DNA from 3 places in the Faucicola osloensis genome. Region 1 is predicted to be linked to each of the others. Evidence: predicted binding sites of a transcription regulator. Region 1 holds the regulator's gene; each other region holds the start of a gene.
The links. Region 1 encodes PhoB, which activates phosphate uptake and scavenging genes when phosphate is short. Its sites were predicted from a motif close to TGTCATNAANCTGTCATAA; they were not measured.
Positions count from the first base shown of each region.

Region 2: the regulator PhoB is predicted to act here: its motif matches at 9,401-9,419, upstream of pstS (phosphate ABC transporter substrate-binding protein PstS).
Region 3: the regulator PhoB is predicted to act here: its motif matches at 8,493-8,511, upstream of pstS (phosphate ABC transporter substrate-binding protein PstS).

Region 1 covers NZ_CP014234.1:1,898,824-1,909,764, reverse strand. Annotated here, with positions in the region: gene AXE82_RS08410 (DODA-type extradiol aromatic ring-opening family dioxygenase) at 1-50, shown strand, start outside; gene AXE82_RS08405 (multidrug effflux MFS transporter) at 54-1,295, opposite strand; gene asd (archaetidylserine decarboxylase) at 1,493-2,326, opposite strand; gene dtd (D-aminoacyl-tRNA deacylase) at 2,478-2,930, shown strand; gene phoB (phosphate regulon transcriptional regulator PhoB) at 3,120-3,818, shown strand; gene phoR (phosphate regulon sensor histidine kinase PhoR) at 4,082-5,389, shown strand; gene AXE82_RS08380 (D-amino acid dehydrogenase) at 5,364-6,713, opposite strand; gene mscL (large conductance mechanosensitive channel protein MscL) at 6,869-7,300, opposite strand; gene typA (translational GTPase TypA) at 7,494-9,332, opposite strand; gene AXE82_RS08365 (RNA-guided endonuclease InsQ/TnpB family protein) at 9,463-10,566, opposite strand; gene AXE82_RS08360 (OmpA family protein) at 10,721-10,941, opposite strand, start outside.
Region 2 covers NZ_CP014234.1:1,671,681-1,682,621, forward strand. Annotated here, with positions in the region: gene dnaJ (molecular chaperone DnaJ) at 17-1,183, shown strand; gene dapB (4-hydroxy-tetrahydrodipicolinate reductase) at 1,406-2,212, shown strand; gene AXE82_RS07360 (restriction endonuclease) at 2,272-3,300, shown strand; gene AXE82_RS07365 (helix-turn-helix domain-containing protein) at 3,325-3,705, shown strand; gene AXE82_RS07370 (IS630 family transposase) at 3,726-4,244, shown strand; gene thiC (phosphomethylpyrimidine synthase ThiC) at 4,434-6,452, opposite strand; TPP riboswitch at 6,560-6,662, opposite strand; gene AXE82_RS07380 (TolC family protein) at 6,779-8,164, shown strand; gene pstS (phosphate ABC transporter substrate-binding protein PstS) at 8,246-9,250, opposite strand; gene phoU (phosphate signaling complex protein PhoU) at 9,596-10,366, shown strand; gene AXE82_RS07395 (phosphoglycolate phosphatase) at 10,507-10,941, shown strand, end outside.
Region 3 covers NZ_CP014234.1:875,026-885,966, forward strand. Annotated here, with positions in the region: gene AXE82_RS03790 (FTR1 family iron permease) at 1-1,711, opposite strand, end outside; gene efeB (iron uptake transporter deferrochelatase/peroxidase subunit) at 1,792-3,132, opposite strand; gene efeO (iron uptake system protein EfeO) at 3,212-4,114, opposite strand; gene pstB (phosphate ABC transporter ATP-binding protein PstB) at 4,317-5,072, opposite strand; gene pstA (phosphate ABC transporter permease PstA) at 5,134-6,003, opposite strand; gene pstC (phosphate ABC transporter permease subunit PstC) at 6,021-6,971, opposite strand; gene pstS (phosphate ABC transporter substrate-binding protein PstS) at 7,108-8,268, opposite strand; gene crcB (fluoride efflux transporter CrcB) at 8,649-9,014, opposite strand; gene tsaD (tRNA (adenosine(37)-N6)-threonylcarbamoyltransferase complex transferase subunit TsaD) at 9,034-10,095, opposite strand; gene AXE82_RS03835 (hypothetical protein) at 10,146-10,718, opposite strand; gene AXE82_RS03840 (ABC transporter permease) at 10,799-10,941, opposite strand, start outside.

The DNA.
Region 1 (10,941 bases):
AAAGTTTTGCCCATTTTAGTTTGGGTATGGATGTGTATCGGTTTGATTAATCCTTAGTCCACATCCGCCACATCGAGATTTTTGTCGATTTGAAATACCAAAAATGCGCCGATAGTCATCAATATAAACATGGTAATACCTAGCTTGGCGACCGGATTAAAGGGCAGGATATTTAATACTAATCCGCCAAAAATACCGACGACAAAGTTGAGTGAGCCTTGCAAGGCACTCGCCATGCCAGCGCGGCGTTTTTGAAATGCCAAAGCAATGGCACCTGAATTGGGCTGAGTGAGTCCTAACCCTGCAATACAACAAAAAATACTGGCGAGCACCAACGGCAGCCAAGCTTGCGTGCCAAAGACTAAGCCTAGCAGCATCAAACACCCTGCTGCAATTACTTGTATTACCGCCCCAAATCGCAGCAAACTGACTAGACGATAACGGTTCACCAGCCATTGGTTGACCTGTGTCAACCCAATAAAACCTGCCGCATTCATGCCAAAAATCCAGCTAAAATGCTGCGGCGTGACCCCATACCCTTCCATAATTAGCTCAGGTGCGGCGCTGATATACACAAACATCGAACCCATCAGCAGCCCTGCGCCAATCGCAGGATAATTAAACTGGGTGTCTTTGAGCAAATCCCAGTATTGACTGAGCACGTCATTCATCGGACGGTTGTTGCGAAACTCATCGGTCAAAGTTTCATGCAAAAACAGCCGGATCAGCACGATATTTAAAACACCAAACCCCGCCAAAAACCAAAAAATCACCCGCCAACTGGCGACTTTTAACAACAACGACCCCAAGCTTGGTGCCAAAATCGGCGCAATCCCCATCACTAGAACCATCAGCGAAAATGCCTTTGCCATTTGCTTGGGATGCAAGCGGTCACGAATCATCGCTCGCGACACCACCGTTCCCACACACGCGCCTAATGCCTGCAGCGTTCGTGAGACAAACAGCACGTATTCATTGGTGGTGGTGGCGCACATCACCGAAGCAATCACATACAGTACCATGCCCACATACAAGGGCTTGATGCGCCCAATCCGATCCGAAATCGGACCATAAAACAACTGCCCGACCACCAATCCCACAAAATAGGCAGGCACCGAATTGGACATAAAAGCTGTTGCCACGCCAAAATCTTGTGCCATACTGGGCAAAGCCGGCAAATACATATCAATCGACAGCGGACCGATAGCAATAATCAACCCCAAAATCATAATCCAAACGGTTGGATAGTCTAACTCGTGCGATGGCTTAGGGTGCGGTGTTGGTGGTAGGTTCATAGTGATCAGTTTAAATAAAAAAGCGCGTCTAAATAAAAAAGCAGGCAAAAATCATAAGTCGGCTATTATAAACAAATTTTACTAAAATATTTTTCGTTATCGTTTAGTTTATGTGAGCAATCAACCTATGCAAATTGGCTAAAACACCCCATAAAAAAGGCAGCCTGTGCTACCTTTTTAACCTATACCTTGGCAGCTTACTGCAAAAAAGTACCCAGACGTTGACCCATTGTCACCGGCACTGAATTAGAAAGACCTGCGTCCCAAGCAATGCCCGCTGACTTTGGTAATACCACAATCACCGTTGAGCCCAAATAAAACCGCCCAAGCTCATCGCCTTTTTTCAATGTCATCTGATGAGTTTGACGCTGCACGCGATCGCTACGTTTGATTTTGCCTGTGGCAACTGTTTCAATCCCTGCTACAATCATCGCCCCGACTAGCACAACGCAAGCTTTACCAAACTCAGTATCAAACACACACACGCAGCGCTCGTTACGGGCGAACAAATCGGTAATGTTTTCAGCGGTCTCGTTATTGACCGAAAATAGCTGTCCTGGCACATAGATGGTCTCTACCAAGGTACCGTCAAACGGCATATGCACGCGGTGATAATTGGTCGGTGCCAAATACACGGTGACAAAACTCCCCTCTTGCATGGCTTTACCAAGTTCATAATCCGCGAGCAATTGCCCAACTTCATACGATTTGCCTTTGGCTTGCAGGATTTGGTCTTTATCGATTTGCCCCAATTGCGATATCATGCCATCTGCAGGACAGATAAGCGCATCTGGGTCATCATCAATCTTGCGCGCGCCGTCTTTGAGCTCACGGGTAAAAAAATCATTAAAACTGTCATACTGAGAAAAACTACCGCGCGCATATTCCTCTAGCTTGATGCCATACACCGAAGCAAAGGTACGAATAAAGGTTTTTTTCACCATCGGATGACGGCTTTGGGCAAGACGACCTGCGATTTCACTGATTTTTTGTTGTGGGACAAGCGATTGTAATGTGGTAAACAAGGTCATAAGTTACTCGAGATTGGCATTTTAAAGTTGGCTTATTATAATCAAAATCCCCCTTAGAATCACGGTATATTAAACACTGGGCTACGAGTTAAGCGACAAGCTAGCTTTTAAGTAAAGCCGCTTACGCTCAAACTGACGGATAGGAAAAATCATGAAAGCAGTACTACAACGGGTGAAATTTGCCAAAGTAGCAGTCAACCAAGCGCCTCACCCACAACAAATCGTCGGCGAGATTGCCCATGGCGCACTTGTCTACCTTGGACTTGGGCATGATGATACGCTTGCGATGGGGCAAAAAATGATTGATAAAATCCTCACCTATCGCGTATTTGAAAATGAGCTAGGCAAAATGGATAAAAACGTGCAACAGGTTAATGGCGGCTTACTGTTAGTGTCGCAGTTTACCCTCCTTGCCAATACCCAATCGGGTAGACGTCCTGATTTTAAGCCTGCGATGGCGCCCGATACTGCCAACGCTTTGTTTGCCGAGATAGTAGCGTATGCCAAGACGCAATATGCAGCCGTGCAAACAGGCGAATTTGGCGCAGATATGCAAGTCAGCAGTTGCAATGATGGTCCGATAAATTTTATTTTTGAACTGTGATGCGACCTGTGTTAAGTACCAAAAATTGAGTGAAACGCCGAATTTTTTACAACACCACAAATAAAAGCCCTAAAAACTTATCGTTGTCATTTTTCTGTCATATTCTGAAGTTGTAATATGGGCATTGTAATATTGTTGTCATAAAATTATTTTGGTAAACAGTTGCCTATTTTATCGCTTGAGAAATTTATGAAAAATGAAACTATTTTGGTGGTGGAAGATGAGCCTGCCATTCGAGAAATGATCGTGACCACATTAGAGATGGCAGGATTTGATTGTTTGCAAGCCTCAGAAGTCTCTCAAGCCCATCATTTGGCGGTCGATCATCGCCCCAACCTCATCTTATTAGATTGGATGTTACCCAATGGGCTATCAGGCATTGATTTATGCCGCCGCCTAAAGAAAGATGAAATGCTCTCTGAAATTCCTATCATCATGCTCACCGCCAAAGGCGAAGAGGACAACAAAGTCCAAGGACTTGACGCTGGGGCAGATGACTATATCACCAAGCCGTTTTCCACCCGTGAACTGGTTTCCCGTATCAAAGCGGTATTGCGCCGTAGTAGCGCATTGTCAGGCGAAAAACCCATTGACGTAGGCGGCTTGTCGCTTGACCCTGCCAGTCAGCGCGTGAGTGCCAATAACAAAGCGGTGGATATCGGACCGACAGAGTATCGGCTACTTGCTTTCTTTATGAGTCATCCTGAGCGCGCTTATACCCGCACCCAGCTACTCGATCAAGTGTGGGGTGGCAATGTGTATGTCGAAGATCGTACCATTGACGTGCATATCCGCCGCCTGCGTAAAGTGCTTGAGCCATTTGGGTTTGCCGACTATATCCAAACTGTACGTGGCACAGGCTATCGCTTTTCTAATAAAATCGACTAACAATAGCCTGATTAGGGCGTGTCCCTATTTGGATAATGAGACTAAAAATAGACTAAATCGCCAGCAAAACAAGGCAAATTGTGCAGATAATATTGGAATATTGTCAAACAATTTAACGCAGTTTTGCCAGATTTAGGCATTTTTAGGCCATTAAAAATACTTTGTTCCGAATTAGGGACACGCCCTAATTGCATTGAAATTTTTGCCAACTTATCCCAACTTCGTTATAGTAAGCTTTCTCAATGGATGCTAGAAAAATTAATATGTGGGCGAGCATTTCACCCGTCGTGACAGCTGGGGTTGCCGGGCTGTTGATTGGCGGGCTATTAGGGTTTTGGGGTTGGGGACTGGCGATAGGGCTGTGCCTCTATCAGCTATATTTTTTATGGTCGATACAACGCTTTAAAGCATGGTATAACAAAAATCCCGATGAGCTACCGCCTGCATTTGAGCCCAACCTTAATGTCATCGCCAGTAATATCTACCAAGTCAATCGCCAAGAGAAATTGGCACATCAGCAAACCGTTTCTCTGGTGCAAAAAGTGCGCGACTCGCTAAGCGCATTGCAAGACTCGATTATGCTGATTGATAAAAACGACTGTATCGAATGGTGGAACAACTCTGCCGAGCGGCTTTTTCATTTTAAAGCGCCCGACCAAGGTCGCAATGTGTTGACCATTATTCGCAACCCGCTTTTTCATCAATATTATCACCACATTGAAGACTATCCCGATGGCGTGCGTATCCACAGCCCCTCTAATATCGAGCGCTATGTGCAGTGCAAGATTACCAAATTTGGGCAAGAAAAATTACTGCTGATTTATGATGTCACCCGTTTTCAGCACTTAGAACAGATGCGAAAAGACTTTGTGGCAAATGTTTCGCATGAACTTCGCACGCCGCTTACCGTCATCATGGGGTATGTGGAGACTTTGAGTGAACAGCCTGATTTAGATCCGCGTATTGCTCGCGCGTTTACTCAGATGATGCAGCAAAGTCAGCGCATGAATAACATCATCAATGACTTATTGTTATTATCTCGCTTAGAGAACGATGAAAAACCCACTGAGCCAAAAGACATTGATATTCCTAAAATGCTAATGCAATTGTTTGACGATGCACAGATGTACAACAAATCATACGACCATATGATTCATTTGCACATCGACAGCACGTTACATATTTTGGGTTATGAAGATTATCTGCGAAGTGCGCTCAGTAACCTGATTACCAATGCCATGAAATACACCCCAAAAGGTGGTGAGATTAGTATTAGTTGGTATGAGTGTGACGCGGGGGTATGTTTTAGCGTGACCGACAATGGCATTGGCATCGAGCAGCGCCATATTCAGCGCTTAACCGAGCGTTTTTATCGCGTGGACACGGGTCGAAGCCGTGACACAGGGGGTACCGGTTTGGGGCTAGCAATTGTCAAGCATGTCTTGTATCAGCACCATGCCACCTTGGATATCACCTCCACAGTTGGCAAAGGCTCGACCTTCACTGTCACCTTTCCAAAATCTGCCAGTATCCCAACCCAATCCCTTAATCCTGCAAGCCCACAAAGTTAAAATTTACTTGTGGCTGACGCCCTTGCATGATATCAGCAATCGCTTTTGCTGAGCCGTTCGAGTGCGTCCAGCCCAAAGTACCATGTCCGGTGTTGAGATACAAATTATCAATACGTCCTTGACGATTGACCGCGCGACCGATAATCGGCACATTTGACGGTGTCATCGGTCGCAGCCCTGTCCAATAATTTGGCTGGGTCAAATCTACCGCATCCCCAAACACCGCTCTCACCCGCCGCGTAATCGCTTGGCAACGAACGGGATTAAGCTCAAGGTTAAACCCGTTAAATTCAGCCGTTCCTGCTACTCGCAAGCGATCGCCTAAACGCGAGTACACCAGCTTAAACTCATCATCAATCAAGCTTACATAAGGTGTCTCATCGGGTCGCAACACGGGGTACGTGGCTGAATAGCCTTTGGCAGGATAGATGGGTAGATTGATACCCAATGCTTTGACTAAAGCAGGACTATAACTCCCTAACGCCAGTACATACGCATCGGCGGACAGTATCTGTGACTGCGCTGGCAAAGCCGCATTATCTTTGCTATCAACGGAGATTACTTCCACACCGGCAATGTGTTGGTTATGATAAACAAGTCGTTTGATCGCAGTATTAAATAAAAATGTTACCCCTTGCTGTTGACAAAGTGCTGCCAAGCGGTGGGTGAATTTTTGGGCATCCCCTGATTCATCAAGTGCGGTATAAGTCGCCCCAACCAATTCTTTGCCAATACCAGTTAACGCAGGCTCTAATTCTATCGCTTTATGCACACTAATCACTTGCCGATCACAGCCCAATTGCTGCATCCGTTTAGTGGGTGCTATCGCTGCTTGAAACTCAGCATGATCGGTATAAAAATGCATAATACCGCGTGTTAGACAGTCGTAATCAATGCCTGTTTGCGCCCTGACTTCCCCCAGTATCTGCCGAGAGTATAATCCTAAATTGACCATCTGCACCAAATTAGCATCGGCACTTTTCGCATTGCACTGCTGCAAAAACTGCCAACCCCATCGCCACAGCGCCATATCAGGGGCTGTATCTTGTCCCGCGTTGCCCGGCAAACCCAACAACCGACGCCAGCGAAACAACAATGGCGCATCTTCTCGAAATAACCATTTTAGCGCTTTATAGGGTGTATCAGGATTTGCCCAAGGCGTGGCATGTGATACAGATATTTGCCCACCATTGGCAAACGATGTTGACAATGCAGCGCTGCTTTCACGCTCGATTACCGTTACCTCAAACCCTGCTTGTCGTAGCTGCCAAGCAGTGGTGACACCCACCACCCCTGCACCAAGCACGATTACCTGCTTTGTCATAACTTGCCTTACTGTCGTTAGCTGATGAATATGTATAGATAAAAAAGGTAGATTGACTAGCAATCAATAAAAAGCCCCCAGTTATCATGGAGGCTTTTTTTCATTTATAAATAACATGGGCTGAAATTTTAATCTATCAGCTTTTTTACAAACCGTTATTTGCTTAATTTACTGCTGATTTCACGGAGCAATAGTACTTCTTCTGATGGTTCTGGTGCAGCCGCTTCTTGCGCTTCGCTTTGACGGCGTAGGCGGTTCATAGCTTTCACCAACATAAAGATAATAAATGCCAAAATAATAAAGTTGATTAAGATGGTGATAAAATTACCATATGCAAACACAGGCACGCCCGCTTTTTTGAGCGCATCATACGTCATGGCGGTGCCTGCAGGTACATCACCTAACACCATAAACATATTGGTAAAGTCGATTTTGCCGCCCATAATCGCAGAGATAATCGGCATAATAATATCTTCTACCAATGACGTCGTAATTTTACCAAATGCGCCACCGATGATGACACCCACTGCCAAATCCATCACGTTACCTTTGAGGGCAAACTCCTTAAATTCTGACATCATACTCATATAACTTCTCCTAATTTAAAAATAATTGCTACAATCGTTGACTAAAAAACCCTTATTATCATAAGGAATTGTGTAAAATTTCAAACCTTTGCTTTGCAAGCGTGTAGATTAAATTAAAAAAGCTTGTAACAGGTACAAGCTTTTTGTAAATAAATGTTAGGCTTTTTCAAAATTTTATAGCTTAAATCTGCTATTATTTACGACCGTTACGTTTACGTTCATTCTCAGTCAAGTATTTTTTGCGTAGACGAATTGATTTTGGTGTCACTTCAACCAGCTCATCATCTTCAATAAATTCAAGCGCTTGTTCAAGGGTAAAAATGATTGGCGGCGTTAAAATAATCGCATCATCGGTACCACTGGCGCGCACGTTCGTCAACTGTTTTGCTTTGGTTGGATTGACTACCATGTCATCGCTACGTGAGTTTTGACCAACAATCATGCCTTCATATACTTCAGTTTGTGGTGATACAAACATACGACCGCGTTCTTGAAGGTTAAATAGCGCATATCCCAATACCGTACCATTCACCATAGAAATCAACACCCCATTTTGGCGTTTTGCCACATCGCCTGTTTTGACAGGACCATAATGTGAGAAACTTGAAGTCATGATACCGGTACCTGAGGTAATGGTTAAGAACTCAGAGCGAAAACCAATCAAACCACGTGACGGTACTATCGCTTCAATACGGATACGACCTTTGCCGTCAACTTCCATATTGGTCAATTCGCCTTTACGGTAGCCCATTTGCTCCATTACCGCGCCTTGGTGCTGTTCTTCAACGTCAAAAATCACATTTTCAAAGGGTTCTTGTTTCTCACCATCGATTTCACGAACAATTACTTCTGGACGTGACACACCGAGCTCAAAACCTTCACGGCGCATATTCTCAATCAATACAGATAAATGAAGTTCCCCACGACCTGAGACTTTAAATTTATCAGGACTGTCGGTATCTTCTACGCGAAGTGCCACGTTATGAATTAACTCACGTTCTAGGCGTTCACGAATATTGCGCGACGTCACGAATTTACCTTCTTTACCCGCAAACGGTGAGTTGTTCACTTGGAAAGTCATCGATACGGTTGGCTCATCGACACTTAGCGGTGGTAAGGCTTCTACGTTTTGTGGATCACAGATAGTATCAGAAATATTTAACGCATCGATACCCGTGATACAGACGATATCACCTGCCTGCGCCATAGGTACTTCGATACGTTCAAGACCATGGTAACCCATGATTTGTAGGATACGGCCGTTACGTTTATTACCTTCTTTATCAACAATCGTTACAGGCGTATTGGTTTTAACCGAGCCACGCTGAATACGACCAATACCAATCAAACCTTTGAAGTTATCATAATCAAGGCTTGAAATCTGCATACGGAATGGACCGTCCGTATCCACCTGTGGTGGCTCAACAACATTAACGATGGTTTCAAACAATGGCTGCATATCTTCTGCAAGCTCGTCAGGCGATAACCCTGCAATACCATTCATGGCAGAGGTATAAACGATGGGAAAATCTAGCTGCTCATCTGTCGCACCCAAATTATCAAACAAATCAAACACCTGATCCATGACCCAGTCTGGACGTGCGCTTGGTTTGTCAATTTTATTAATCACCACGATTGGCTTTAAGCCACGGGCAAATGCTTTTGAGGTCACAAAACGGGTTTGTGGCATAGGACCATCAACGGCATCAACTAATAACAACACACAGTCAACCATCGACATCACGCGTTCAACTTCACCACCGAAGTCGGCGTGACCGGGGGTGTCGACGATGTTAATACGGTATTCAACGCCGTCTTTAGGATTGGTCCATTTGATCGCCGTGTTTTTGGCTAAAATGGTAATACCACGCTCTTGCTCTAATGCGTTAGAGTCCATGACGCGTTCAACTTCTGCGGCACGCTCACCAAAAGTACCTGATTGTTGTAACAGTTTATCGACTAGAGTAGTTTTACCATGGTCAACGTGGGCAATAATCGCAATATTGCGAAGATTTTTGATTGAATCTGACATAAAAAAATAGCTCTTGAAAATTCGGCTAGGAAGGGAAATTAAAACACGCGGTAGTATAACATCTTATCGTTAAAAATAGATTAAATTTATCTAAGTTGAGTTTATAGCTGATATTGACTTCCTCCCCTCCCTATCGTTCGGGGATTCCTTCTGCAAGACGGTTAAGCCCAACCGCAAGAATGTTCCGACTGGCGTTAATATCTCTATCATGCCGTGTGCCACACGTTGCACAAGTCCATTCTCTTATTCGCAAACCTGCTCTACCGCTCAAGCTACTGGACATATCGCCACAGCACGAGCAAGTTTGGGTAGTGTATTTCTCATTCACGATTTCAAAACGACAACCTGCGTTCTCGCACTTATAGGTCAGTTGTCGTTTGAGTTCAAACCAGCCTGCATCGTAAACCGATTTGGCTAGTTTGCCTTTTTTACTGTTAAATTGGGTAGTTCTAACATCACCTACCACGATTAGGGCATTGTCTTTGACTAATTGGGTGGTGAATTTGTGGATTAGGTCTTGGCGTGTGTTTTTGATTTTGGCATGGATTGCCTTGACACGCTGTTTGTTTTTGGCACGTTGGGCGGTGGCTAACGCTTTGGCATATTTGAGCGTTTGCTTGATTTGTAGTTTGTCGCCATTTGAGGCGGTGGCACTGTCTTTTAAACCTAAGTCAACGCCAATGCTACCTGTACCGCATGATTGTTTGGGGTAGTCTTTGACGGTGATACAGGCATACCAACGGTTACGGCTGTCTTGGACGATTTCTAGTGTGTTAATTTGATATAGGCTAAGGTTGTAGCTGTCCCATAGGTCAATGACTAGTTTTTGTCCTTTGGCTAAACTAAGCTGTAAGGTGGATTTTAAGCCCTTTTTGCCTGTTTGGTGCGTGGTAATGTGCTTAATAGCCGATTGTTTGAATGGTAGCCAACCCAAGCTTTTACGCTTTGATGTTGGGTTGTTGGTTCGCCATGACAATTTAGCTTTTTTGAATTGTTTTCTAGCTTTGGCATGGGTTTCATTGATTGCCTGAATAGTCTGACTATGCAAGCCTAGTAATTCACCGCTACCTTTGGTGTATTCGTTCAAATCATAAGCTGAAAAGAATTTACCAGTCTTTTGCAGATGCTTGTAACTCAAGTCATTCACATAGTTCCATACGAAATTAACTGCACCGCTTAGATGGTTAAGCTTTGCTATATGTTTATCTCGTATGCGTAGCTTGAGTGTTTTCATGGGGTTAGTTTAACACATTTAGTGAATTTCTGTGTATAAGCATAGTTTCGGAGTTGCCTTATATCCACCGCCTAAAGTCGGTGGTTTTACGGCAACGGAGGATAAAAATAAAAAAAGCTACCAACGAGGGTAGCTTTTTTTATTTAATAACTAATTATTGTACGTTCATGTCTTTAGTTTGAACAGTTGTGCCAGATTTGTTACCAGTGATGATAGCATATACACGGCGGTTCATTGCACGACCTTCCGCAGTGTTATTGTCTGCGATTGGGCGGTCATAACCGTAACCCACTGTGCTAATACGTTGTGGTGCAACACCAAACTGGTTAACTAACATTGATTTAACCGCATTTGCACGTGCTTCAGACAAACGTT
Region 2 (10,941 bases), 230 kb from region 1:
TGCCAAAGGAGTTACTATGTCAAAACGCGATTTTTATGAAGTATTAGGGGTAGATAAAACCGCTAATGAACAAGAAATCAAAATAGCCTACCGCAAACTTGCGATGAAATACCATCCAGACCGTAACCCTGATGACCCTGCCGCCGAAGAAAAATTCAAAGAAGCCTCGATGGCATACGAAGTGCTCAGTGATGACAGCAAACGTTCAGCGTATGACCGTATGGGGCATGCCGCGTTTGAGAATGGCATGGGCGGTGGCGGCTTTGGTGGTGGAAACTTCCAAGACATTTTTGGCGATATTTTTGGCGGCATGGGCGGCGGTCGTGGTGGCAGCGCAGGCGGATTCCAAGACATTTTTGGCGACATCTTTGGGGGTCGCACAGGGGGTGGACGTAGCAGACGCGGCTCAGATTTACGCTATATGCTCGATTTGACGCTTGAAGAAGCGGTGCAAGGGACAAAAAAAGAAATTACCTTTACCGCACCTGCCCCTTGTGAAACTTGTGATGGTAAGGGCGCCAAAGATAGCAGCGATATCGTGACCTGCGCAACTTGTGGTGGTGCGGGTGTGGTACGTATGCAGCAAGGCTTTTTTGCTGTGCAACAGACTTGCCCCAACTGTGGCGGCTCAGGTAAACAAATCAAAAATCCTTGCAATGACTGTCATGGCTCGGGTGTTAAAGAAAAATCACGCACCCTTGAAGTCACCATTCCTGCCGGTATCGACAATGGCGATCGGGTACGTTTAACGGGCGAAGGTGAAGCGATTACAGGCGGTGAAAGCGGCGACTTGTATGTTGAAATCCGTGTGGCACAGCACCCTATTTTTACCCGTGAAGGCGCTGACTTATACATGGATGTGCCAATCAGCTTTGCAGATGCAGCCTTAGGTCGTGAGGTGGAAGTGCCAACGCTTGAAGGACGTATCAATTTACGCATTCCTGAAGGCACCCAAAGCCACAAAGTATTCCGTATCAAAGGCAAAGGCGTTACCCCCGTGCGCACGACGATGAAAGGTGACTTGTTATGCCGTGTGGTGGTGGAGACACCGACCAACCTTAACAACGAACAAAAAGACCTACTTCGTCAGCTACAATCCTCCATGGGTGATCATCAGCAATCACCACAGAAAAAATCTTTCTTTGATAAACTCAAAGAAGATGTCAAAGACTTGTTTGACTAAGTTTTATTGGTTTATAGTGTTTTATAGAAGTTTCACGTGAAACATCGAACCCTTGTAATGATTGCAAGGGTTTTTTTTGGCACAAGCCAGTATTGAGTTACGCTAGGATTCAGCGAGACAAGCTGTTATGATTTGAACTTAGAAATTTATGCAAGAAAATCAGGCTAGAAAATCAAATTAGAAAGTTACACTAGGTAATTGGGCTAGATAAAGGATAAGCAAATGGTAAAAATTGGGGTCATAGGCGCAGGTGGGCGCATGGGACGTATGCTGATTCAAGCGGTGGCACAAAACCCACAAACTACCCTTGCAGGGGCGATAGAGCGTCAAGGCTCAAGCTTGTTGGGCGTGGATGCGGGCGAGCTAGTTAATCTCGACAAAACTAATGTCGCTTTGGTTGATGACTTGGCAGGGGTCATTCATGATATTGATGTGCTCATAGATTTTAGCTTGCCTGAGTCGACTGCCAAAAACTTACAACTTTGTGCTGACAAAGGCGTCAATATGGTCATTGGGACAACAGGCCTAAACGATGAACAAAACGCTATCTTAAAACAGGCAAGTGAAAAAATCGCCATCGTATATGCAGGTAATTATTCAACTGGGGTGAATTTAACCCTTAAACTGCTTGAAATGGCTGCCAAAGCATTTGGTGACAGCGCCGATGTCGAAATCATCGAAGCCCACCATAAACACAAAATTGATGCGCCATCGGGCACTGCTTATATGATGGCTGAAGCAGTTGCCAAAGGACGCGGTCAAAACCTAAAAGACGTGGCAATTTATGGCCGAGAAGGTCAAACTGGGGCACGCAAAGCAGGCGAGATTGGTATCCATGCCATTCGCGGTGGCGAGATTGTCGGCGACCATACAGTGATGTTTATCGCCGATGGCGAGATAGTTGAAATCACCCATAAAGCCCGTGAGCGCATGACCTTTGCCGCAGGGGCGGTGCGTGCTGCGGTGTGGGTCAATGAGCAGCAAACAGGACAGTTTGATATGCAAGATGTGCTTGGACTGAAAGACTAAATTAACGCATATGGGTTCGATGCTTACTAGATAAGGCTAATGTATTGAAGGAAACAATAATGGGCGAAACAGCAAATATCACCAAATTACCCCCATTTGGTGATTTACTAAATTCAGGGATTCAAACGCTAAAGAATCTTAGTGGGCGTAGCAGTATTAGTCAAAACTTATTTTTTCGTGAGTTTGATAAGGTTGCTCAATTAAGTGACGATCAAAAAAGTATTAGCTACTTAAGCCAATTTGACATTCAAAATGAATATGAGGAAGGGACACCTTGTTACGAGCCACTGACTAATTTGATATTAATGTGCTTATCTGCCATGGGTGTTATCAAAGAGAACTGTTTTAGTTTGCAGCCAAATATTGGTAAAGAGTTTGCAAGCTTAATTACCTTTGATGAAAAAGTAACCATAAAAAATCTCGTTAGGATAGATCCACTTGGCAAGATATTTTTTTGGTTAGCCAATGAAAATTTTTCACAATATCTTATGAAAGGTATCCCAAATAATGATTATATCGCAAACTTAAAACGCTTTGATGAAAAGTCTTTTCAAGATCTTAAAAAAGTTAATCAAGTGGCATATGGCAAACGTGGTGACCCATTGATTAACTATTTTATCAATGAGACAACGCGCCGCACGTCATTATTTATGAATAACTATCAAGATGCCATGGTCAGCGATGGCAATGTAAAAGTTACCCCAGATATGATATTGACCCAACTTGATAATTTAACACCATTACAATTTGAATGGTTTTGCGTGAAATTGGTAGAGCGTTCACTAGAGAATGAAAGTCCAGAAAGTAACTTAAGTTCGCACCATACAGGAAAAGCCAATGACGGCGGTATTGACGGTATGATTACTCAAATATTTTCTAATGAAGAACGGCATACGTACTATATTCAAGCAAAACTTTACTCCCAAGGTAATAATATTTCAAATCGCGAATTAAGAAACTTTGTGGGCGGCTATCCACCGCAGAAAGACAGCCATCATGGTATTTTTATTACCACAACTAGCTTTACCAAACCCGCGCTCGATTATTTTGAAAACCTTGAGTCGCATATAGTTAAAACTGTAATATAATAAGCATTTTAAACCAATACCACCATGCCCAAAATATACAACCAAGACTTACGAGACAGAGCCGTCAACCACTGGCAAAAGACAGGCAACAAAAGCAAAACAGCTAGGTTGTTTGAAATCAACCGCAACACCCTTGATGACTGGATAAAGCTCTATCAAGAACAAGGGAATACCAAGCCAAAACCCTTTGCACCTGTTGGCGTAAAACACATTATCACTGACCTAGTCGCCTTTGAGGACTATGTTAAATCACAAGAATTTGACACCGCAAAACAGCTTAGAGAACAATACTTAAAAGACCATCCCGATGTTGGTATTTCCTATAACGCCTTTTTACAAACCTTACGTCGAATCAAATGGAGTTTTAAAAAAAGACCCCGCTGTTTAAGCAAGCCGACCCCATAAAGCAAATTGGGTTTACACTGATGCTAGGTTTACTGCTTTTAACCTTAAGTATCACGGCTGACAACATACTGTTTATGGATGAAACAGGATTTTATCAAAGGCAATATTACACCCGCAGTTGGTCGCCTATTGGCAAGCCTTGTTATGCCAAAATCGATGCCAATAAAGGCAAACGCTTAAACTTAATAGGGGCGATGCGATTAAATGACTTTAAACTCATCGCACCTGTTACCTTTGAAGGTGGTTGTAAACGAGTGACGGTTGAAAATTGGCTACACACGTTGGGGCAATCTTTGCCAAAAGATGATAAGGGAAATTATCCAAAACGTGTATTGGTGTTGGATAATGCCAGATTTCATCATGGTGGCGATTTAAAGCAAATTGCGGAACTTTATAATATTGAACTGACGTACTTACCGCCTTATTCACCTGAACTCAATCCAATTGAGCAGTTGTGGGCAGTCATCAAGCAAAAGGTTCGTTTAACGCTAAGCAAGTTTGATACGCTTAAGGATTGTGTTGAAAGTTGCTTGGTATAATTCGGTTTTAACTATAGTTTAATCTTGATTGACCAAATGGCACTAATTGAGCTGATGATGGAGCATGAAGTGGGGTTAAAGCAAGTAGATTCTAAGCCAAAGCTTGTACTGGACAATGATTTTTTTGAAAAAATTAAGCGGTATTAAAAAAATAAGGTAGATTAACTACCCTATTTTTTACCAAAAAATTTAAACTTCTTTATATAACTGCTTACCTTCTTCAATAAATTTTTGCTTCATCTGCTCCATGCCTAGGCGGACTTCATCGGCAGACGCTTCACCGACTTGCCCGACCAATTCAGTATCCACCTGCTTGATAGCGTGGCTGGCATCCGATAACTCACCTGTATCAGGGGTGATGTCTTGCCCAAGCTGTGGTTTATTAAACTCAAGCCCTGCTGCATAATCCCGCACGTTTTGGGTGATTTTCATCGAGCAGAATTTTGGACCACACATCGAGCAAAAATGCGCTGATTTATGCGCTTCTTTTGGCAAGGTTTCATCATGGAATTCACGAGCCGTGTCCGGGTCTAGGCTGAGATTAAACTGGTCGTCCCAGCGAAACTCAAAACGCGCTTTTGACAAGGCATTATCCCGCGCTTGGGCACCTGGGTGTCCTTTTGCCAAATCCGCTGCATGTGCGGCGATTTTGTAAGTGATGATACCGTCTTTGACATCCTTTTTATTCGGCAGACCTAAATGCTCTTTTGGCGTCACATAACACAGCATGGCAGTGCCGTACCAACCAATCATCGCCGCACCAATGGCGGATGTGATATGGTCGTAGCCTGGCGCGATATCCGTCGTCAAAGGTCCAAGTGTGTAAAAAGGCGCTTCTTTACAGACTTCAAGCTGTAAGTCCATGTTTTCTTTGATACGGTTCATGGCAACATGCCCTGGACCTTCAATCATAACCTGTACGTCATGTTGCCATGCCACTTGGGTCAGCTCGCCCAAGGTTTTGAGCTCACCAAACTGCGCATCATCGTTGGCGTCTTGTAGGCAACCCGGGCGCAAACCGTCACCCAGACTAAACGCCACGTCGTAGGCTTTCATAATCTCGCAAATGTCTTCAAAGTGGGTATAAAGAAAATTCTCTTTATGATGGGCAAGGCACCACTGCGCCATAATCGAGCCGCCGCGTGACACGATACCCGTCAAACGATTGGCGGTCACCGGTACGTAGCGCAGCAGTACACCCGCGTGAATGGTAAAATAATCGACGCCTTGCTCGGCTTGTTCAATCAAGGTGTCTTTAAAGATGTCCCATGTCAAATCTTCGGCAACGCCATCCACTTTTTCTAGGGCTTGATAAATCGGTACGGTACCGATGGGCACGGGGGAGTTACGGATAATCCATTCACGGGTTTCATGGATATGCTTACCGGTTGACAAGTCCATGATGGTGTCCGCGCCCCAACGGGTAGCCCAGGTCATTTTGGCAACTTCTTCATCAATGCTGGAGCCCAGGGCTGAATTACCGATATTGGCATTGATTTTGACCAAAAAATTGCGCCCAATAATCATCGGTTCTGATTCGGGGTGGTTGATGTTATTGGGAATAATCGCCCGTCCTGCGGCGACTTCGGCACGTACAAATTCTGGAGTGATAATTTTGGGGGTATTGGCACCAAAGTTGTTACCAGCGTGCTGGCGCAAATCTGTCAGGTCATGCTGTTTTTGGGTTTCACGGATGGCGATGTATTCCATCTCTGGGGTGATGATGCCTTGTTTGGCGTAGTGCATTTGGGTGACGTTTTTGCCATTGAGCGCTCGTCTTGGCTTGTCGATATGCCCAAAGCGCAGGTTAGCCGTGGCGATGTCATTGGCACGCTCATTGCCGTATTGGCTTGAGAGTTTGGCAAGCTGCTCGGTGTCGCCGCGCGCTTCTATCCAAGCTTGACGCAGTTTTGGTAAGCCTTTAGTCAGGTCAATTTCGACATTGGGGTCGGTATACACCCCTGAGGTGTCATACACATAAAACGGTGGATTTTTTTCGCCTTCTGCCTTGCCAAAACCGCCCACCGGGGTATCGGTCAAGGTGATTTCCCGCATCGGCACTTGGATGTCAGGGCGTGAGCCTTGGATGTAGACTTTGCGAGATGCCGGCAAGGCGCGCGTCAAATCACGCGCTTCTTCTTCAAAGCGGTCGTCGGTAGGGTCACGGTGGGCAGGGGTCTTGTGGGTAACGTTGGTAAGTTGGTTCATAGCGAGTCCATGTTATGTTATGAAGTGATGGTTTGCTGGACTCGGGCGAAGATAGGTGAGTGTGACTGTTTCTAAAAAAACTGATTCTAGAAAAATATTGGTCTAACTAACCTAATAGACGACTTCCCTACAACGGTATTAACCGTGTCAGGTTCGACGGGTATGTCTCAGCCGTTGGTATGTCACCCAACTGCACCCCGAGTCAATACCTCCATATTAACAAAAACTCACAGGTTTACCTAATAGATTTTTAGCCATTTTGTGACGATGATTTACTCAACTAAATTACTGATTTTTTTGACAACTATCGGTATGATAGAGGCTCCTTGGTTGTTGAAAATGTTGTAATTATTGATATGGAATGTATCGGTTTGTGGAATCGTAAAGCGACTGGCGCCCGATGGCGGTTAGGGGCGATGGCAGTGTCATTGATAGGGTCGATGTCCCTCAGTCCAGCCGTGATGGCAAAGGATTTGTGGGAATTGTATAGTGCAGCCCAGCGCACCAACGGCAATTGGGCAGGGCAGCAATATGACTATTTGGCAACGCAAAAAAATGTGCAGCTAGCGTTTGGCGATATGCTGCCGCAAGTGGGACTACAAGGCAGTGTCAAACATAACCAGTTTTATCCCAAAGATGATAACATCCCAGACACGGGCAATAGCGTAAGCCAAATTGGTATCGGACTGCGCCAAGCCTTGTTTCGTGCTGATAAATGGGCAAATTATGAAAAAGCCGTGCTCGCCAGTCAAGCCAATGACATCCAGCTATTACAGCAGCACCAACAACTCATCGAGCAAATCAGCAAAGCCTATCTCAATGTATTGCGCGCCGAAGCGATGACAGATAGCCTTAATGCCGAGTTCACCGCACTCAAAGCACAAAATGACATGATGCAAGCGAGGCTCGCGCAAGGGGTAGCGGCGCGGGTAGATACCGAAGAGAGCCGTGCAAGGCTTGAAAGCGTCAGCGCCTCTATTGCCAATAATGATGTGGCAATCGTAAATGCCAAACAGCAGTTATCACTGCTTACCGGTCAACCAATCAATCAGCTTGACAGTATCAAATTACCGCCTGATTTGAATCTTGTGGCAAGTCAAAGTATCGACAACTGGATGCAGCAGTCACAAAATAATAATCTCGATATTCAGCTAGCACAAACCCAAGTGGCGATTGCTAACAAACAAGTCGATTATCTCAAAGCCAATATCTACCCCCGTGTCGATTTGGTAGGCAATGTGGGTTGGCAAGACTATAGCCATAATAACCAAAGCGCTATTGATGGCACCAATTATAGCTTTGGGGTGGAAGTGGATTTCCCGTTTTATACCGGTGGGCGGACGCGGGCAGGCGTAGAGCAAGGCACTCTTCAAGCGCAAGCGGCAAAAAGTCGCCTCGCCTATGTGTACCAAGCCGCGATGACTCAGACTAGCCAAGCGTATCTAAATTTGGTCGCACAGCGTGCCACAATTAAAGCCCAGCAAACTGCCGTGGAAGCCAATCGCCGCGTCGCCCAAGCGTCAAAAACAGGCTATGACTTGGGGGTGCGCTCGATGGTAGATACACTACTGGCAGAGCGTCAATATCATGTTGCCAAACGCGATTTGATTAATGCGTATTTTGATTATTTAAATGCCTACATTGACCTACAAAAAGCTGCGGGCAATCTGACCGATGACACGGTCAAAGTGCTAGATAATCAGCTGATATAATGCTCTTTTTTGGCAAAATTTTGAGCTGAAAAACCCCACCAATCGGCAGGGTTAATTTGCGTAGTACAGTTAAACAGATGACTATTTGACTTTAGTCCACTCTTTACGAACAGCGGCTTTAGTGGCTGCTGGTAGTGGTACGTAGTCAAGAGAAGTAGCCATTGCGTCACCATTGTTGAATGACCAATCAAAGAATTTTAACACTTCTTTCGCTTTAGCACCGCCAGCACGTGGTACAAGGATGAACGTCGCTGCAGAGATTGGCCATGCGTTGGCTGCTGGCATGTTGGTGATGGTTACTGCAAAACCTGGGTATTTTGCCCAGTCGATGTTTGACGCTGCAGCAAAGGTTGTGTTGTCTGGCATCACAAATTTACCGGCGCGGTTTTGAAGTTGGGTATAAGCTAAACGGTTTTGTTTTGCATAAGCGTACTCAACATAGCCGATTGAGTTGGCAACACGTTGTACATTACTTGATACGCCTTCGTTACCTTTACCACCCACGCTTGCTGCAGCATTGGGCCATTTAACGGTTTTGTCTGCGCCTACTTTTGATTTCCAATCGCTTGATACTTGGCTTAAGTAAGTTGTAAAGACGTGCGTGGTACCTGAACCGTCTGAACGGTTAACCGTGGTGATTTTAGCAGAGGGTAGGGCAACGCCTGGGTTTAATGCTTGGATACGTGCATCGTTCCAAGTAGTGATTTTGCCCATATAGATATCAGCAAGGACTGGACCAGATAGTTTTAATTGACCTGGTTTGACGCCAGCGATGTTAACCACAGGTACAACACCACCAATGACTGTGGGGAATTGGATTAAGCCGCTGGCATTTAGCTCTGCTGGGCTCATTGGCGCATCAGTGGCACCAAAATCAACCGTTTTTGCTTGGATTTGTTTGATACCGCCAGAAGAACCGATACCTTGGTAGTTTACTTGGTTGCCTGTTGCTTTTTGATACGCGCCTGCCCATTTTGAGTAAACAGGTTGTGGGAAGGTTGCACCAGCGCCTGTGATGTTGACAGCATTGGCTTGTACGCCTACAGCAGCGAATGCCACACTGACGATTAAATGTGATAGTTTCATAATGATTCCTTGATGGACAAATGAGATGATTGTCAGGGAAGATGGTAACTTAGCTTGGGAGTCGCCAACCAATATGTCGCGTTTTAAATCACCCAAAGCTGAAAAATTGTTGCCATGTTAATGTAACAAAATGTCAAATCTATTACGGTTATGTTAAAGTTTGATGACATTGAAATGTTTGTTAGGTTTTTTGCTCGGTTTATATGATGCAATATCAGCGAATAGGCGCGCTATTTTTCATCATTTTGTCGCAATTTTTAGTTATAGTAGGTTTTCTTTAACGTCTTTTTTAATCACAATTTTGCACAGTCCATGAGTCACAATCCATGAGTTAGGAAGGGAAATATGAATTTAATTGGTGAGCATTTATCAAAAAGTTATGACCAAGATTTACAAAACTTGGTGAATTTGTTTTTAAAAATGGGTGGCATGGCAGAAGCCAATCTCACCAAAGCAATTGAATCTTTGGTAAAAAGTGATGTGGCGCTTGCCGAAGATGTCATTGATGGTGACAAAGAAATCAACTTTACTGAGCAGCAGCTTGATGATTCGGTGGTCAAAGTATTGGCACGTCGTCAACCTGCTGCTACCGACTTACGCCTAATCATGGCAGTGAGCAAATGCAGTGCTGACATTGAGCGTATTGGTGATGAAGCCAAAAAAATCGCCAAGATGGCGCGCCGTGCCACCCGTGAAGGTCAATCACCGATTGGGTATCATGAAGCGCATCAAATGGGTAATTTTGTGCAGATAATGCTAAAAAATGCGCTAGAAGCTTTTGCCAAGTTTGATGCAACAGGCGCTTACCAAGTGATAGAGCAGGATAGTGAAATTGATGCGATGTACAAATCCGCGTCACGCGCGATGATGACCTACATCATGGAAGATGGTCGCTATGTAGCAAAAGTCATTGATATTTTATGGGTGCTGCGTTCGATAGAGCGTGTTGGTGCGCATGCGCGTAATATCGCTGAGCAATTGATTTTTTGTATTACCGGTGAAGATGTGCGTTATCAAAAACTGGGTGCCAAAAAGGACAGCGCGCTGAATCCCGAAGCTAGCAATGAAATCGCTGATGCCTCACTAGATTATCAACCGAGTAATGGCGAAAACTAACGTTTTTTAGTCAAACCTGCTCTTAGGCGGAATTGGTTGTCAGGGTTAGGTTATTTTAATGGACGGTTGCATGGTATTTTTAAGTGATTCTGCTACACTGTAGCCTATTAATTTTTGGTGAAAAAACGATAGGAAACACCATGTCTAGCGAATCACTTAATAGCCCAATCCCCCCATCCACTGGGGAAAATATCACCCAAAAATCGTTACTTATTTTTGACTTGGACGGTACGTTGATTGATAGCGTGCCAGATTTGGCTGACGCCGTCAATGCGATGTTAACCGCGCTTGGCAAAGCCAACTTTAGCGAAGATGTCATCCGCAACTGGGTGGGCAATGGCGGCAAAGTATTGGTGCAACGTGCCTTATCAGGCTCACAAACCATTGACCCCAATCTCACGGAAGATGATACCAATCAGGCGCTTGCTCTATTCTTTGACTACTACCATCAAAACACCTGTGTCAGAACCCAGCCCTATGCAGGGGTGGGCGAAGGGTTGCGTCAGCTTAAAGAGCAAGGCTATACCCTCGCTATTGCCACCAATAAACCCATTGATTTTGTTCCTGCGATTGTC
Region 3 (10,941 bases), 1.0 Mb from region 1:
CCAAAAATGTCTGTAGTGTCGGGTAAAATCCTAGCCATTCAATCGCTGGCAAGCCGCTCATGGCAGTCATCGGTAGATATCCCGTCAATTGCAGCGCGTGCAGACTGACACCTAAAATCTTAAAGCCCAGTAGGTAAATTACCCAAGTTAACAGTTTAAACAACTGTGGAATCGGTAATTTGACCGAGGTTTTTAGCATCACCCAAGCCACTGCTGCCAGTGCTACAAGCGCCAAACCAATCCCGGTTAAAAAATTACTCATGCTGATATTGGGTAATATACCGACATAAAACAATATGGTCTCTGCGCCTTCTCGAAACACGGATAAAAAGCTCAATCCAAATAACGACACAAAGCTGCCTGCCGTCATGGCTTGCCCCATATGACGCTTGATATAAGCGTTCCATGATTGCACGGATGATTTGCTATGCAGCCATGCCCCAATGCCAATCATCATAATGACCGCAACGATGCCAATGACCCCTTCAAACATCTCACGATTGGCGGCAGAAGTCACCGCAGGGAATAATAGCTGTAATGCCATCGCGCCTGCGATACTGGCAAGTAAGCCAAAAGCGACACCAGCATACACCCATTTTTTGGCTTTGACTTGTTTGGCAGCGGTTAAAGCCGATAATAGCGAGATGACAATCAATAAGGCTTCCAACCCTTCTCGAAGCAAAATCAGCATCGAGTCAACCGCGGTATATTGCGCTGTTGGATTAATTGCTGCCAATTCATTAATAATCGATTGCAGTGTTTGCTGCTGTTTAGGGTCTTGTCCCTTCGCCATGACTAATGGAATTTGACTTTCCACCCGATTATATAGACTGGGGTTACGGGTGCTGACATCGCCTTCGACCGTTGGCCATATACTAATAAACTCGCCTAACTTGGCTTGACCCGTCGCTGCATCGTTTGTTTTAAACGCTTGTAAACCATCGCGCAGTAACTGGATACTATCTGCCAAGGTGACGGTTTGTGTGGTTTGTACAGCGGCTACGTCACCCTTGTTATAACTGTCGATGGCGTCTTTTAGGGCGGCAGATTGGGTTTTGATTTGCGCCATGTTGATGGGTTGGGTTTCAATCGCCACTCGCATCAGCGCCATGGATGTTTCGATTTTGCCGTAATGCCCCATACTGGTATTGCGTACGACCCGCTCATTCCCTAGCCAAACTGCATTAAACTGGTTGTAAGCCGCCCGTAACGCTTCGACATCTGTCGCTGCTGCACGTTGTATGACTTGATTAAGGTTGTCATACGCCGGTACCATTTTTTTGGCAAACTCTTTTCGCTTCGCGCTGTAATCTACCGGGTTTTGCTCTTTTTCAAAGGCATATAACGCATTTGACACGGCTGATAAATTGGCTTCTGTGGGGTTGCTGATGGCTTGCCCAATCGCTTGGCTTGTCTGTTGCCCAAGTGTGGAATTTTTTGCCGTTGCATCTATGGCATCAAAGGCTGTTTGAATTTGTAGAAGGGTGTCCTTGGCTTTTGGGATATCATTGGCTTTAATTGCCGCCATCGCGTCTGATAGCTTGATAAAAATAGGGCTTAAATTCAGCTTTTTGCTGGCTGATTGACTGGCTTGCGTCGCTATCTGCGCACTTGCAGGCGTTGGTTGCTGCGCTTGTAAGCCTTGGCTGGTGATGAGCAGCGAACTTGCTAGACCAAAACTTAGCAAGGTTTTTTGGGTGATGTTTTTCATGAGTAACTTTTTAACCGTCTATTTAACCGTCTACTTTTAAGCGTGTGTGTTGAACCATCTATTTTTAACTCATATTAACCTTAAGCTTCAAATAATGCTTGTCCAATATAGCCACCTTGCGGAATACCACCAAAGCAAGCAAATAGCCCACTGCCAATGTGGGTGATGTATTCATTCAATTTATCAAGACGACCTAGCGCATTTTGGATGATGATAAATTGCTCGGGCGATTTTTGAAATGAAATAAACAGCAGTCCTGAATCAAACTGCCCAGTGGCTGGGTTAATGCCGCTACTGTAAGAATACGAACGGCGTAGCATTTCCACGCCTGTGCGTTTTGCCAGTCCCACGTGGGAATTTTCAGGTATCACTGCTTTACCCTGCGCGTCTTTGGCATTCACATCAAAGGTGTCAAATTCGCCTTTTTGTCCAATCGCCGCACCGCTATCACGATGTCGACCAAAGGTCTCTTCTTGACCCTTAAGTGAGGTGCGATCCCAAGTTTCAAGATGCATTTGGATGACACGGGTGACCAAATAAGTGCCGCCTTTCATCCAATCAGGCGCATCCGCCCATAAGTTTTTGTCCGCAGCCTTGATGGTGCTTTGGTTGGCAGTGCCGTCTTTAAAACCGAATAAATTACGCGGCGTTTGATTGCCGGTATCAAACCCAACAAAACCTGACTGACTCCAACGCATGGTAATATTAGAACGCGCTTGGCGAACCAGTTGCCGTACCGCATGGAACGCCACTTGCGCATCTTCGGCGCAGGCTTGAATACAGATATCACCGCCGGTCAAATTTTCTCGTAATTGATCGCGCGGGAATTTTGGTAAATCTTGGAATTCTTTGGGCTGCTTATGGGTAAGTCCCATTTTTTTGAGAAAACTTGGGCTAATACCAAAGGTCAACGTCAACCCATATGCGCCCATGTTGTCTGCTTCGCCTGTGTCGGTCGGGGGCACAAATGGGTTTTTTTCATACGCTTTAATGTTTTTACCTTGCGTCAAATTGACTGCATAGGTTGTCCAGTCTTTGAACATCTGTTTGACATCGTCGAGCTTATCGGTATGCAAATCCATCACCAAAAAATAAATATTACGCTGTGACGGCGTGGTAATGCCTGCTTGGTGTTCGCCATAAAAATCATATTTGACATCCGCAAAACTATTTTTGGTGGTATTGGCATCACTACCGGCGTGTTTGGGATTTTCGTTTTTATCGCTGTCTTTGGACTGATTACCATCCAAAGCTTGCAAGTTAGGTAAGTTTTCGCTTGGTTTTTGCTGGCAGGCTGACACGGCTAAACCTGCGCCTGCGACACTGAGCGCACCAAATTGGCGTAAAAAACTGCGACGATTTGAGGTTTTTAATCCCATCCCTGTTTCTTGCGCTTGCTTATCTAATTTACTATGTTTCATACTGCCCCTAACTTGATACTTACCTTTTTATGCCACCCTAGAACCGTAAAGTGAAGCAATTTTTTGCTTCACCTTTGACTTATTGCAATACAATGCCCATCTGCGCTAAGGGTTCGCCGAGTTTATTCACCGCTTCGGCTAGCGCTTTGGTATCTGCAGGGGTTAAATCTTTGTAGGATTTATAGTCTTGTTGCCCGACTTGGTGCTTGGCAAGTAGTTGGTGGACTGCAGCAAATTTTTGCTCAAGCTCGGTGACTAACGCTGGGTTTTTGGCTTGGATTTTTGGTTTTAAAATGGCAAATATTTTCTCGGCACCTTCAATATTGGCTTTAAAATCATACAAGTCTGTATGCGAAAAAATTTCTTCTTCGCCGGTGATTTTGCTCGTTGATACTTCATTGAGCAAATCTACAGAACCTTGCACCATCAAATCGCCTGTGACCTCTGCCGTTGGAATTTTGGCGTGCAATTCTTTGACATCTGCAATCAGTTGCTTGCCCAGTTGCTCGGTGCCTTTGGTGGTGTTTTGTGTCCACAAGATTTTTTCAATCGCATGGAAGCCTGTCCATACTTCATTGGGCTCAAGGTCGGCTTCACGGTTATCGATACGCGGGTCAAGGTCGCCAAAACTTTCAGCAATCGGCTCTGAGCGCTCAAAATACATACGCGCTTTTGGATATAACGCCTTCGCCTCTTCTAATTTACCCGCTTCGAGCAGTGCGACAAATTTTTGGGTATCGGTGAGCAAGCTATCAATTTGGGTTTGTACCCAAGCTTTGTATTCCGCCGTTTCTTTACTCATATCCACTGAGCTCTGCGCTGACGCTGTGACTGCAGAAGCATTGCTCGTTGCAGGCGCTGTTACGGCACTACTTGCAGCAGGTGCTACGTCGGTTTTTTGCTCGGTTTTTTGGCAAGCCGTCAACAGTAATGCAGATATCGTCAGGGGTAATATTGATAAAGTAAAAGTACGGCTCAACATAAAACATCCTTAAAAGTAAACACGAATAAATAATAAAAAAATAATGACAATTTGCGAATTATAGTGTAAATGAGAATCGTTATAAATATTTATTTTACGTTGATTGTGCTTAGCAGTTTAGGCAAAAAAATACCCCGCAGCAGCGAGGTAGCGAGGTATTGTGATTGGCTATGACGCGCAGATAGCTTAATAACCAAACAGCCTAGCCGAATTTACCGGTAATGTATTCTTCAGTTTCTTTACGGTCTGGGTTGGTGAAAATTTTATCAGTATCCCCCATTTCCATCATTTCGCCCAAGTACATAAACGCGGTATAGTCAGATACCCGTGCCGCTTGCTGCATGTTGTGGGTGACGATGGCGATGGTGTAATCATTTTTTAAGTCTGAAATCAAATCTTCAATTGAGCCTGTTGAGATGGGGTCAAGTGCTGAGGTGGGTTCGTCTAGTAGCAATACTTCAGGACGGGTTGCCACACCGCGGGCGATACACAGACGCTGCTGCTGACCACCCGACAATGACAGACCCGATGCTTTAAGTTTATCTTTAACTTCATTCCACAGTGCCGATTTTTTGAGCGCCCATTCAACGCGCTCGTCTAGCTCAGCGCGGCTTAGGCTCTCATAAAGGCGTACACCGAATGCCACGTTGTCATAGATTGACATCGGAAATGGCGTTGGTTTTTGAAATACCATACCCACGCGAGCGCGCAGCAAGTTGACGTCCACCGATTTATCCAAGATGTTTTGTCCATCTAGGTTGATTTCGCCCGTGGCACGCATGCCGGGATATAGGTCATACATACGGTTAAAGGTACGTAGCAGAGTTGATTTACCACAGCCTGAGGGTCCGATAAACGCAGTAACTTTTTTGTCAGCGATATCGATGTTGATATTTTTAAGGGCTAAAAATTTACCGTAATAAAAGTCTAGATTACGAATTTGCATTTTTGCGGTCATGATGAATACCTTAGTAAAATTTGTTTGATACTAGCAAATAGCTTTAATCTTCTATTGATCATCAATGTGATGATTGCTCTTTACCACTTAAGGCACGTGCCAAAATATTCAATGTTAATACTGCCAAGGTGATGAGTAACGCACCTGCCCAAGCCAATTGGTTTGAAATAGGGTATGGTTGGCTGGCGTATTGATAAATCACGTTTGGTAAGTTGGCAATGGGCTGACCCATATCAGTACTAAAGAATTGGTTATTAAGCGCGGTAAATAATAACGGCGCGGTCTCACCCGAGATACGTGCAAATGCCAGTAAGATACCTGTTAATACCCCAGTTTTGGCAGCACGCAGAGTAACGGATGTTACCAGTTTCCATTTTGGCGTCCCTAACGCATAAGCCGCTTCGCGCAATGTATTGGGAATTAGACGCAGCATATTTTCGGTGGTACGTACCACCACAGGAATAACCAATAGCGCTAAAGCCATTGCACCTGCCCAACCTGAGAAGTTACGACCTTGTACCATGAGCGCAAAAATAAATAGACCAATCACAATCGAGGGTGCGGATAGCAAAATGTCGTTCATAAAACGGGTGACTTTACCAAGCCAGCTGTTTTCAGCAAATTCAGCCAGATAAATACCTGCCATGATACCAATCGGCGTACCGACTACAAGCCCTAATCCTGTCACCATGATTGAGCCGATAATCGCATTGCGAAGACCGCCGATTTCGTTTGGCGATGGCGTGTCTTGAGTAAAAATGGGCATGGTCAATAACGCATGCGAGCCTGATAAAAACAATTTGAATAAAATTAAGCCTAAAAAGGTCAAGCCAAATACAATGGACAAACCGGCAAATACCAGTCCTAAAGCATTACTTAGACGGCGGCGTTTGTAGATGGCGTTGTTACGATTCATATTGGTAGTAGTCATAGTATTCCCCAGCGTCCTTATTTTGTACCCGCATTTTTATCCATACGACTCAGCATCAATTTTGAAATCACCAGTACAATAAAGGTAATGATAAATAGTAAGAAACCTAAATGTAGTAGCGATGATTGGTGCAAGCCTTCAGACTCTGCAAATTCATTTGCCAATGCCGAGGTGATTGACACCCCTGACTGGAACAAACTTGGACTGACATTATAAGCGTTACCAATAACAAAGGTGACTGCCATGGTTTCACCCAATGCGCGACCCAATCCCAAAATGATACCGCCCACCACACCGGCTTTGGTATAAGGCAACACCACGTATCGCATCACTTCCCAAGTGGTTGAACCCAAACCATAGGCAGATTCTTTAAGCATCTTTGGCGTAATGGAGAAAACGTCACGCATGACCGATGCAATAAACGGGATAATCATGACGGCCAAAATCAAACTTGCGGTGAATAGACCAATACCCATCGGCGCACCTTGGAATAAACGACCCACAAAAGGCACATCACCCAAATGGTCAATCAGCCAAGGCTGGATATGCTCTGAAAACCAAGGCGCAAATACGAAAAATCCCCACATACCATAGATAATTGAAGGGATACCCGCTAACAACTCAATAGCAATACCCAAAGGACGTTTTAAAAAATTGGGGCAAAGCTCTGTCAAAAACATGGCAATACCAAAACTTACTGGCACAGCGACTAAAATAGCAATAATCGAAGTCACAAGTGTCCCGTAGATTGGTGCCAGTGCGCCGTATACATCCATCCCTGTATCCCAGTCTTTACTGGTATAAAAGTTAATGCCAAACGCCTTCATACTTGGCAATGCGCCAAGCAATAGTGAAATTAAGATACCACCTAACAACAACAGCACGATAAACGCAAAAAGACGGGTCGCGTTGACAAACAACCAGTCTAATTGTTTTTGCTTTGCGAGTTTTGCGTGTAAATCCGACATAAGAACCCAGCCATCAAAAAATAGTTTTAGTTTACTAATTCTAGAAATTTGAAAAAAAACGTAGAGCACTAACTTGTTTATTGCTCTACGTATCGTCTGACATGCCTAACCCTGTTAACTGTTAATCATCATGAGATTATTTTGCCGCTGACGCAGTTGCCGTGGCAGCATCTGAGCTAAATAGTGGCTTACCATCAGCCCCTACAACTTTTTTCCACTCTTCGCGGAAGATAGCTTTGCTTTCTGCTGAGAATGGTACAAAGTCCAATGATTTTGCTGATTCATCACCGTTTGAATACGCCCAGTCAAAGAATTTAAGGGTATTTTTGACGTTTTCTGGTCTGGTTGGTTTAGTATGGACTAAGATGAATGTTGCTGCAGAGATTGGCCAGGCATTTGGGTCTGCTTGGTTAGTCAATACGATGTTAAAGCCTGGTGTACCTTTCCAATCTGCATTACCCGCAGCGGCAAAGCTTTCAGCCGACGGTTGTACAAAGTTGCCCGCCGCATTTTTTAGCTGAGTATGCGACATTTTGTTTTGTTTTGCGTAAGCGTACTCAACATAACCGATTGAGTTTTTGGCACGAGCGACGTTACTTGCCACGCCTTCATTACCTTTACCACCTGCACCTGTGGCAGCGGTTGGCCATTTAATGGATTTATCTACACCTGGACCTGCTTTCCATTCTGGTGATACAGCAGCTAAGTAGTTTGCAAAGTTAAAGGTTGTACCTGAACCGTCAGAACGGAAAATCGTCGTGATTGGCGCATCGGGTAGTGTCACACCTGGATTTAATGCGGTAATCGCTGGGTCATTCCATTTAGTGATTTTACCCAAGTAGATATTGGCAAGGGTGGTACCGTCTAGTTTTAATTGACCGGGTGCAACACCCTCGATGTTAACAACCGGTACAACACCCCCGATAACGGTTGGGAACTGGATTAAACCGCTTTTATCCAACTCTTCTTTGCTTAAAGGCGCATCCGACGCACCAAAGTCAACGGTATTGGCTTGGATTTGTTTGATACCACCTGATGAACCGATTGATTGGTAGTTTACTTGACCGCCAGTGGCGTTCTTGAACTCAGCTGCCCATTTAGCATAGATAGGTTGTGGGAAAGAGGCGCCTGCACCTGTGATGGTAAATACGGCGTTTTTGTCGCTACCTGTAGCGCCTGTAGTAGAAGTGCTTGACGTTGCTGAGGCACCCGCTGCTTGATTGTCTGCTTGTTTGTTACCACAAGCGGTTAATGCTAAGGTCGATGCTACGATAACACTTAATAATGAATAACGCATGGATAGCTCCTAAAAACGTTTTGAATTTATAATGAAACTGCCTGAATGAAAAAATGTCACCAACGGTACGATTTAACTTTTTGGTTATTTTCACTACTTATTCAAATTAGGGACACGCCCTAGGATAGCTCAAAGCTGATATAGCTCAATGCTGACCGATTTAACTGTCATGACAATAACCATCATTCGGTTTGTATAAAAATTGTGTATATGATTACAAAGAAATGTGACAGTATCATGACAATTTGATGACTGACCGATTGCGCACGTTATAAGTAGTCTAGATAAGTACATTTAACATTAAACTTGCTTATCGATTGCCAAAGCCTTGAAAAGCTTTAGCGGTGAATGAGAAGTAAAAAAGTTAAGCAGTTGAAAAGTTATCCATAATTTAACAATTTAAGACTATAAAAACCCATGGCAGTCGCAACCAAGGTTAAAAGCACATGGACGCCAATCAAGGCGACACCTTGCCATACCTTGCCGGTATTCAAAAAAGTAAACACTTCGGCACTAAACGTACTAAAGGTTGTCAGTCCCCCCAAAAACCCGGTGGTGATAAACAGTCGTAAGTTTGGGTGCATCTTTTGGGTGAGTACCAGGGCAAATCCCATCAACAGCCCGCCTAGTACATTGGCAAATAGTGTGCCATACGGCAACCAAGGGTGTAGGCTGTTGAGTCTGGCTAACCACCAGCGCAGCATTGCCCCAAATGCCGCCCCCAGTCCTATCCACAGCCATGGCATATTTAAGTCCTTGTGGTGGTTATGGTTTAGCTAGGTTGACAGCAGGCAGCGATGTCATATCCCAACGCGGCAAGCAGCTAACCGCTAGCTCATCGTGTTGACCGGCATTCAAGCGCTGCCACCCGGCGAAGGCAATCATGGCGCCATTGTCGGTACACAAGGCAGGCGGTGCATAATGCACAGTGGCATTGATTTTGGCTAATGCCTCGGCTAACGATTCTCGTAGTTGTTGATTGGCACTCACCCCGCCTGCGATCACCAGCCGTCTCATACCCGTTTGCTGCAAGGCTTTGACGCATTTTTTCACCAACGTATCGACCATCGCATATTGAAAACTTGCTGCAATATCGGCGCGCGTCTGGGCATGCTCAGGATTATGGCTATCGGTTGGATGGTCTTTAATCAAATTATGCACGGCGGTTTTCATACCACTGAAAGAAAAATCCAATCCTTTGCCGAGCATCGGGCGCGGTAATTCATAAGCTAACGGATTGCCTGTTTGCGCCAAGCGGGCAATATTAGGCCCACCAGGATAAGGCAACTCTAGCATTTTAGCGGCTTTATCAAAGCACTCGCCTGCAGCATCGTCTATCGACTCACCCAATATTTCATATTGCCCGATGCCTTTGACCGCCACCAACATGGTATGTCCACCCGACACCAGCAACGCGACAAACGGAAAATCGGGCGGATTGGCGCCTAATAGCGGCGCGAGTAAGTGTCCTTCCATGTGATGTACGCCAATCGCAGGAATATTAAGTGCCATCGCCAAACTGCGCCCAAACAATGCCCCAGTCATCAACGCGCCCACCAGTCCAGGACCTTTGGTAAAGGCAATTGCATCGATATCGGTTTTGTTGAGTTGGCAGTCATCCAGCAGTTGCTGCAACAAGGGCACTAATTTACGGATATGATCGCGGCTTGCAAGTTCAGGGACTACCCCACCATATGTCGCATGTAGCGCGATTTGACTATACAGCACTTGCCCGACCAAACCTTGATTGGGTTGGTGACGTTGGTCACTATCAAAAATGGCTAATCCCGTTTCATCGCAGGATGTTTCCAGTCCTAGCACACGCATGGTATTTCCTTAAACAATAAATAAACGTCAACATACCGATGGCAAGTTAGTTATTTTTTGCCATCATTGACAATTTTGACAGGAATGGTTAACCCTTTGGCAAAGGGCTCGGCAAAGACATAAGTGTATTGACTCGGAGCAATTTGCTGGGTGGTATGGATGACAAACGCGCTGTTTTTACCGGCTGTGAGTTCATGTGACACATAGGCAGTACCCAGCTGGTCAAGCACTTTGGATAAGACTTCATTGACTGCCATACCCACCGTTAAGTTGTAGCGAGATGTTTCATTATTCACATGATACATCTCGGCATACGCTTTGACAGGCTCGCTATCGATCGCAAACGGGTATTTAAAGCTAGCTTTATCGACTGGCTTAACGCCCGAATCCACCAATGCCCAGTTGATTTGTTTGGGCGCACCGTTTTGGGCGGCTTGGGGAGATACGGTACTGGCGACAGCTACACTTTCAACGTGATGCGGACTTTGAACGCTAGACACTGTGGCGCTTACTGTGACACTTGCTGTGCTGTTTTGCGCTGGCTTGTTATCACTGGCAGGTTGACAAGCCGAGAGTATCGCCTCACCCATCAGCAAACTTGATACTATAACTGCTTGTTTCATTGGCACGCCTCCAATACATCCAAACTCTTTGTCTAGCTTAGCTTAAATTATCTTAGCTTAACTTATTTTAGCTCAGTAGCTTAGGCAGTGACGCCCCCATTACTGACGGGCTGATAAGAAAGATGACGATTGATGCGTTTTTCTGCCAATCGAAACATCCCAATCAATAGCCAAGACAATAACAAATAAATGATACCTGCGGCAAAGAACAACTCAAAAACGG